Regions from separate parts of the Brevibacillus sp. HB1.2 genome, predicted to be linked through region 2. Evidence: riboswitches for the same ligand, from Rfam matches in the RefSeq annotation. Region 2 holds a riboswitch; the other holds the start of a gene.

Region 1 (4,427 bases), on a different contig from region 2:
TGCCTTTGTCATACGTACCTGTTTCGAACACAGACACGAGCTCTCCGTGGCTGCGGGAAGTTTCAATCGAAATTACATCGGCATCGAGTTCGCTGATGACATCCATAAAATCATGGAATTCGCAGTAGCACATGTGTGTATGAATTTGCGTGCTTGGTGCAACGGTAGAGGTCGCTAGACGAAACGCTCTGACGGCCCATTCGAGATAAGCTGCTTGCTCTTCTTTTTTAAGCGGCAATCCTTCGCGCAGTGCTGGCTCATCGACTTGGATCATGAGAATACCCGCCTCTTCCAAGGCTTCTACTTCTTTTCGCAATGCCAAGGCGATTTGCTCACACACTTCTTGTCTGGAGACATCGATCCGCGCGAACGACCAATTCAAAATGGTCGCTGGACCAGTTAACATACCCTTCATTAGTTTGTCCGTCAATGATTTTGCATACACACTTTCTTTGACTGTCATTGGTGCAACAAACTCCACATCTCCGTAAATAACAGGTGGCTTTACGCAACGGGAGCCATACGACTGCACCCAGCCATTTTTCGTGAACAAAAAGCCATCGAGCTTTTCTCCAAAATATTCGACCATATCTGTTCGTTCGAACTCCCCATGGACGAGGACATCCAGACCGAGCTCTTCTTGTATATCGATCCATTCCTTGATTTGCGCTTGAATGAAAGCATCATATTGCTCCGCTGCCCAGTTCCCTTTTTTAAACTGTTGTCGGGCTTGGCGAACCTCTGACGTCTGCGGGAAGCTACCAATTGTGGTCGTTGGCAGCAGTGGCAACTTCCACGTATTTTGTTGAATCTCACGACGTTCTTGGTATGGAACGCTTCTTTCAGGTTTTCCAGCTGCCATTTGGCGTAGCTCATTCTTCACTTCTTGACGATTCCTCGCTGGGGATAGTGCCAGCTTGAGCAAGTCCGTTTCATTTTGAGCAATCTCTTTTGAGATGACATACTTACCATATCGGAATCCTCGGACTAAAAGCTGAACTTCCCCCAACTTTTCATCCGCAAATGCCAATGCAGGCATGACTTCCTCAAGCAAGTCCGTCTCTGCTTCAACCGATACTGGTACATGCAATAAGCTACTGGACGGCTGCAACCACAGCTTTTCGAGTGGAACAATCTCGGAAATTTCTTTGACCAGTTCCCACTTCTCCTCAATCGATGCACGCCATATGTTTCGACCGTCGATGATTCCCGCTGCGAGAATCTTGTCTGCTGGAAACCCGTGTGTCTTGAGATTGGTCAGATTACGCTTCGCTCCGTGTACAAAGTCAAGACCGATTCCTTTTACCGGTAAGGAAACTAGCTCCTCATACCAATCCACCGCTTCAAAATAGGTTTGCAGCATGCACTGGAGATGCGGTAGTGCTTGACCGATTTGCGTATAGATACGTTTGATGATGGCGCGATCACGCACCGAGACATCCAGTACAAATGCAGGCTCATCGATTTGCACCCATTCCACGCCGTGTAGCTCCAACTCCCGGAGAACGTCTATGTAAAGCGGAACGAGTTGATCCACGATGGGCTCAAATTCGTTTTTCTCATATCCTTTGGACAATTTGACAAACGTATACGGACCTACAATGACAGGCTTTCCGATGATCCCAAACTTTTCTTTGGCCTCCAAATATGCCTGGAGAGGCTTGTTCTCCGTAATGGATGGTTGGCGTTCACCGAACTCCGGGACGATATAATGGTAGTTCGTGTTAAACCATTTCGTCATTTCACTGGCGACAGCTTTCTTCGAACCGCGAGCCATGGCGAAGTATGTGGCTAACGAAACCGGGCCACCCTCGTATTCATAACGCTTGGGGACCATTCCAAACATCACAGCCATATCCAGCATGTGATCGTAGTACGTAAAGTCACCCACAGGGATCAGCTCGACCCCTTTTTCCTGCTGACTCAGTAGATGTTGTTGACGGATTTGTTCCATTTGCTGCTCCAAGCCCACCTCACCGATAGTGCCTGCCCAAAATGCTTCCAATGCCTTTTTCCACTCGCGGTTCTTCCCGATCCGTGGATATCCCAAATTGCTGCTTTTCATGAGCTTCCTCTCCATTCTTTATTCGATCTTGACTTGAATCCGCCCAATAAAAAAAGCATCTCCAACGATCAAAAAGAACGTTAGAAATGCCAAATAAGCACTGAGATCACAGCATCCTAACACCTCCCTATCTCCCGTAGGTTAAGCAGTGTCGTCGAAACAGGCAGGTCTCCTGACTTTGGGATCATCATCTGCACATGCCTTCCCAATCCGTTTGGATCAGTGGCTGAAAAATGTGCCGACTCCCCTCATACAGTGGCGGGACCGTGTCGGATTCTCACCGACTTCCCTTTTCATCCTTGGTCCATCTTGATGACCAAAGAACCTGTTTCCACTCTTATGAAATTGTCATGGTTCTGTGAAGTGCCCCCATAAATTAGCAGGGCAGCATACTGTTCATACAGTAACACAGAATCCATTTTTTGTCATACTAAAATTTAAAATCATCATCGGTCAACGGCTCTACGTTTAGCGTGCGGACATAGCCATTTCCTTTTTTCGAGAAGAAGTCATGCTGCTTCGTCTGCGTGCGAATGCCGTTCAGTACGATCGGGTTCACTTCTTCCTCTGGGAATAACGGGTCCAGCCCCAGATTCATCAATGCTTTGTTCGCGTTGTAACGCACGTACACATGAACCTCGTCAGCCAATCCGATTTCCGTATACAACGAAGTCGTATAGGCCTCTTCATTTTCTTGCAGCTCATGCAAAAGGGCATACAGCTCCTCTTTTGCTGCGGTCTGCTCGACCACACTCAGACCTTGATATACTTCTTGCGCAAGAACGCCGACATAGAGTCCGTGGATGCTCTCGTCGCGAACAATCAGGTCGATAATTTCCCCGCTGCTAGTCATCTTTCCTTGCCCCGCCAAATAGAGCGGATAGAAGAAGCCGCTGTAAAACAGATAGCTTTCCAGGAAGACAGAGGCTACCATCGCCATGTACAAGTCTTTCGGTTTCTCAATTTCTTGATAGCGTTTCGAGATGAGGGCCGCTTTCTTTTGCAGATGCGGATTGTTTTCCACCCACGAAAAAATACCGTCAATCTCTTCTGTCGATGCCAGCGTTGTAAAAATACTGCTGTACGATTTGGCATGGATTTGCTCCATCATGCCCATGAAGGCGAGAACCGCTTTTCTTTGCAGTCCATCGACATGCTCCATGATCTTCGGCATCCCTACTCCACCCTGGACCGTATCCAGCAAGGTGAGACCGCCCAATACTTTTTTATACGTGTCCCGTTCAGTCGCACTGAGCTCCATCCAGGACATCTTGTCATCTGACAGTGGGATCTCATCATCCGTCCAGAACTGCATGATGTTCTGATTCCAAAACGTCATCGTAAAATCGTCGTCCGGCCTGTTCCAATTGACTGCTTTCATATGGCGTTCCTCTTCTCTTTTTGCTTGATGCTTTTCCTTTTGTGAAACTCGTTCACTAAATCGCGCAGCTAATGCACTCTTCTACAGTCAAATGCTTCGTACGCGTATAGTAGAGTGACTTCAGACCTTTTTTCGCTGCGTAAATGTAATAGCGAGCCAGTTCTCTGGTTGAAATATTGCTGTTCACGTGCAGCACAGTCGAAATTCCTTGGTCAATGTGCTCTTGAATTTCGGCAATCAGATCAATCACTTTGAATTGATCGATCACATACGCCGATTTGTAGTAAAAATAGTTTTCCTGCGACAAGTACGGCATCGGGTAATACGTCGTAGAGTTAGCATATGTTCTCGTTTCGATATGCTCAACGATTGGCATCACACTAGAAGTCGCATTCTGAATGTAGGAAATACTCTGTGTCGGTGCAATCGCCAAACGGTACGCATGGTAAACGCCATGCTTTTGCACCTTTTGCTGTAGTTCCGCCCAATCCTCTGACGTCGGAATGTGCATTCCTTCAAAGAGATGCTTTGCTTTTTCCGTCCGCGGGCTGTAATCGTTCGTCAAATACTTGTTAAAATAAGTGCCTTTTGCATATTCCGATTGTTCAAAGCCCAAGAAGGTCTTGCCTGTTTCCTTGGCAATTTCCATGCTTTTTTCCAAAGAGTAGAAGTTCATCATCATGAAAAACGTACGAGCGAAGTCCTTCGCTTCTTCACTCTCGTAGGCGATTCTGTTCTTTGCCAGATAACCGTTCAGGTTCATCGCACCGAGACCTACTGAGTGCAGCTCACTGTTTGCCTTTTGAACGCCTGGAGCGTTTTCTACACGCGTCATGTCACTCACGGCTGTAATGGCTTCGATTCCTTCGTGGACGGATTCACGGATCATTTTGCGTTCCATCACGTTGACGATATTGAGCGATGCCAAATTGCAGCTAATATCGCGACGGATGATATCCATCTCGCCGTAATTGGTGATCG
Region 2 (4,427 bases):
ATACATCGCACAGTTGCGGATCAGAACGCCTTTTTTGCCGAGCCGTGCCTGCAATTGTTCCGCTGGCAATCCTTCTGGTGAGCGCAGCAGCAAAAAGTTTGCCTCCCCCGGCCATACCTGCCAGCCCAACTCACCGCTGATGCAATCGATCAAATACGCACGTTCTGCTTTTATGAGCCTTCGCGTCTGTTCCTCATATGCCTGCTCCTGCAAGCACAGTTCTCCAGCTAAAAGGGCCAGTGCATTCACGCTCCAGCTCACTTGCTTCTGGCGCATCCTCGCAATGACATCCGGATGCGCAATCGCATAACCCAGGCGCAATCCCGGGATCGCGTACATTTTCGTCATCGAGCGCATCAAGATCACACGGGGAAAGCGCTCGAGCTGCGTCGCCAATGTATATTGCCGATCTTCCTCCACAAAATCGAGGAAAGCCTCATCCACGATGAGCCACGTGTTGGTCTTACTCGTCCATTCCGCCATTTGGCGAAGCTCATCCGGTTGATACAGGATTCCCGTCGGATTGTTTGGCGACCCGACAAATACGAGATCAGACTGCGTAAAAAGAGTGTGCAGCTCTATAGGATCGGGCTTGTACCCGTTCGCTTCCTTCCCGTAGCAGCCAATGACACGGGCACCATACTGCTCGGAAAGTTGCGCGTATTCCGAAAAGCAAGGATATACCACACCAACCGTTTGCGGCGAAAGACCGAGAATGGCCAGTGCCATCGCCTCCGCTGCACCATTGGCAGGCAGCAACCATTCCTCCGGCACTTGCAGCCGCTTCGCCAGCGCACGCCGAAACACACGATGTCCAGGGTCTGGGTAATGCGCTACAGCAGCCAGCGAATCCAGCAGCATCTCACGAACGCTTGCTGGCATCCCCAGCGGATTAATATTGGCACTGTAATCCAGAAACTGCCCGGGCTCTCGACCAAAGCGCTGCGCTGCGGTCAGCAAGTCTCCGCCATGACCGTACTTCTCTATTACACCTGCGCTTGTCAAAACTCTACCCCCAGCACAGCTGGAATCCCTTCATCGTAGTAATGCTTGATTGGCTTCATCTCTGTCACCAAATCTGCGATGTCCAAAATCTCCTGCTTTGCGGCCCGTCCCGTAATCACGAGGTGAATATGACTTGGCCTATTTTGAATCGCTTCCAACACATCGGACAATGGCAACACATCATCAATCGGGAAGCGGTCAATCGCCAATGCATTATTTAGCTCATCCAAAATGACGACATCGTACGCTCCGGAAGAAAGCTTTTCGCTCGCAAACGCCCAAGCTTCTTTCAATGCCTGACGATGCTCCTCCGGTGTTTTCGTCCATGTGAAGCCGACGCCCATTTGCACAATTTCAATGCCCAATTTATCGAAAATAATCTTTTCTCCGTATGTACGCTCTGGCGACTTGATGAATTGAACCATCAGCACCTTTTTCCCGCGCCCTGTCGCCCGCACAGCCAACCCGACTGCCGCTGTCGTTTTTCCTTTGCCGTCTCCTGTGTAAACGAGGGTCAATCCTCGCTTCTTATCGTTTTTCTCCATCGTGACCACCTCAAAAAGTGACGTATTTTACTCCGCTGTTTCCTCCAAATACTTTCCGAAGCATAAAAAAAGCGCTCTGTTTCCCCCAGTACCTAAGGAAAAACAAAGCGCGGATAGCCGAAAAGCAACAATCCTCACCTCTTCCTTTGACCCGAAGGAAATCAGTGTAATCATAAAACAGGCAGGTCTCCTGGCTCGAGGATCATCGCTCTTCTTCTCCTTCCCGCTCCCGGATGGGCAGTGGATGGCATGATGCCTTGAAGAACAGCTACTCTCTTACAGTGGCGGGACCGCGTTGGCTTTTCACCAAACTTCCCTTTTAACCTTGCTCCTGCGAATCGGTTTCGCAAAAACAAGGACCTGTTTCTCTTCCATATGTAAATGTCGTTCGTTCCGTTGACAAGCACTTGCTTTAATAATAGCAAAAGCTACCGAGGATTCAAGCAAAAGCTGCTGATTCGTCGCTGGTGACTATTAGCAGAAAATTTAAGATAATGACCGTTTACATGCCTGATGTTTTTCGTTACCCTATTGGCAAAACAATCGAAAGTGGTGTGCAGTCATGCTATTTCCTCCGATTCCAAAAATACCAGACATGGTCCTGCCCAGCCCACTGCCGATCAAGGAATGCGGCGAACCGATGATTCCCCTCTCTTCCCTTTCAGCTCAAATCACAGTCTATCCAGCCTACTACCACAAGGGCTATGCCGGAACACAGCCAGAAGCCTTTTTGCGAGAAGGGGCAGCACACAAGCTCGCCACGGCAGCCGCGCAACTGCCTGTTGGCTACAAGCTCGTCGTGTTGGACGGCTGGCGCTCATTTGAGGTACAGGCATCCTTGTATGATCGTTTCCGTGAAGCCTTGCTATTACAAGGCTGGCAGGAAGGACCCGCCCTCACGGAAGAATTGAGCAAATTCGTCGCTTATCCAACAACAGACCTCTCCAAACCGTCCCCTCACCTATCCGGCGGTGCAGTGGATCTAACTATCGCAGGGCCTGATGGCTGGCTGGAGATGGGGACCGTCTTCGATGATTTCAGTGAACTGGCTTCCACTCGCTATTATGAAGAGCTGGCACAGTCTAAGCAAAAAGACATCGAAATTCGAGACAATCGCCGACTGCTTTATCATTTGATGACGGCTGCCGGATTCGTCAACTATCCGAAAGAATGGTGGCATTTCGAATACGGAACGCGCACTTGGGGACAAAAAACGCAGAAAGAGCCGATTTATGGCGGGGTTTTGTCGATGTAACCACAAATAATCGAGCAAGGCATGAGCCCGGTCGATACCGTACTCATGCCCAGATGGCCGCCCACTCTTCAAACTCAACAAATTCCTGTACCTCTTAGGTCACTGGTATTTCAGAAGATGCTGCTGAAACCAAAAGGCTTTTGTTGTATTCAGGTGACAATACAATATTTGTATAAGTTCCGTGCCCTGACACATAGTGATAGGAATGCTCGACGCCTGCTGGGATAAAAATAGCTGCTGGACTCTCAACAGTCTTCTCTTCTTCACCAAGTTGAACATGACACACCAGACCAGTGCCATCAGGTGCATCTCCCCAAAAGAGGAAGGCACTGTCACAATGATGCGCATGTCTGTCTACATGTTTTTCAGGAATACCGGACAAATCGCATAATCCAAATATCCTTTGGATCACATAAAATGAGGCTCGCTCATCAACACGCGAATCCATCATAACCCAGCGTATCCCTGGACCGTCACGATGATACTGTAGCTCTGAAGCACCTTTTGGAAACGGCTTTCCTACCTGTAAGGAAACAGGCAGCTTTGGGCTTCCTAGTGGAGGACGCTTTTCTTCGAGAAGCCGTGTTCTTCCAATTGTTTCGGGAGGAAATGGCTCATACGCTTTGGAATTCCTCTTTACGGCTTGGACATGGTAAGCCGATGTATGCGTAAAAGCATTTTGCCCAGCGATAGGGCGCAGTTCGTCCGGTCTATACCCTGTCGTCATACGGATCGCTTGTACAAGCTCGGGAATTCTATCCAAAGAATAACGATGATCATTTCGAAGCTTTTGCAACGCAACAGTAAGCTGGATCAAGTCAGTAATACCAGCTCTTTCGCCGATTCCTAAAATTGTCGCATCAATGACAGAAGCGCCTGCATCAATAGCCGCCAGCGCATTCGCTTGAGCAAGACCAAGATCATTATGCAGATGAACTTCAATTTCGCATCCAAATTCCTCAATGGCACGAGTTACAATTCTTTTGCATGTATCAGGCTCCCATATCCCGACAGTATCTGCCAAACTAATGCGATCTGCGCCTGCCTGCAAAGCAACATGACCTAAGCTGGATATCTTTTCCCACTCTGTCCGTGAAGCGTCTTCAATCGTGAATCTAACCTGTAAGCCAAGCTTTTTTGCTTCGATAACAGCTTGTTGGACTTTCTCTTGTATATAGCTTTCCTGGTGATGACTGAATTTGGTTTGGATAGACACATCATTAATGGAAGCCCAAATCCCCACCCAGTCTGCTTTGGCGCGCTTTACTGCATGTACTTCTTCAACAGTAGCTCTCGCATGCATTAATATTTGCGCTCGTCTTGCCGATTGAGCCACTTTTCGGCAGATTTCTTCATCCACGGCAGAAATTCCAGGATGGCCCACTTCTATGAGGTCTATCTGATAGCTTTCCAAGAGATGCAGGATGCGAATCTTGTCTTCGCATGTGAAGCGCACGCCAGATTGCTGCTCTCCTTCTCGCAGTGTTGCATCCAAAATTTGAAACGGCTTCATTTCCAGCACATCCTTACGGGTTTACTTCCTTTTTCAGGAATTCGTCTGTTTCACGCAAGAGTTGATCACGATTTTTTTCATACAACACCCAATGTGTTGCATCTTTGAT

Evidence for each region. A riboswitch is a leader RNA that binds a small molecule or an ion and turns the genes downstream of it on or off. The one in region 2 is predicted to bind cobalamin.
Region 1: linked by a shared signal. The riboswitch ahead of metE (5-methyltetrahydropteroyltriglutamate--homocysteine S-methyltransferase) and the one ahead of cobO (cob(I)yrinic acid a,c-diamide adenosyltransferase) in region 2 are both predicted to bind cobalamin.

Annotation. Positions count from the first base shown of each region.
Region 1 covers NZ_JABMIU010000007.1:4,262-8,688, forward strand. The annotation lists gene metE (5-methyltetrahydropteroyltriglutamate--homocysteine S-methyltransferase) at 1-2,065, opposite strand, end outside; cobalamin riboswitch at 2,211-2,409, opposite strand; gene nrdF (class 1b ribonucleoside-diphosphate reductase subunit beta) at 2,496-3,446, opposite strand; gene nrdE (class 1b ribonucleoside-diphosphate reductase subunit alpha) at 3,502-4,427, opposite strand, start outside.
Region 2 covers NZ_JABMIU010000010.1:34,924-39,350, forward strand. The annotation lists gene cobD (threonine-phosphate decarboxylase CobD) at 1-1,005, opposite strand, end outside; gene cobO (cob(I)yrinic acid a,c-diamide adenosyltransferase) at 1,002-1,550, opposite strand; cobalamin riboswitch at 1,714-1,929, opposite strand; gene HPY28_RS20650 (M15 family metallopeptidase) at 2,113-2,805, shown strand; gene HPY28_RS20655 (LeuA family protein) at 2,900-4,318, opposite strand; gene HPY28_RS20660 (alpha/beta hydrolase) at 4,332-4,427, opposite strand, start outside.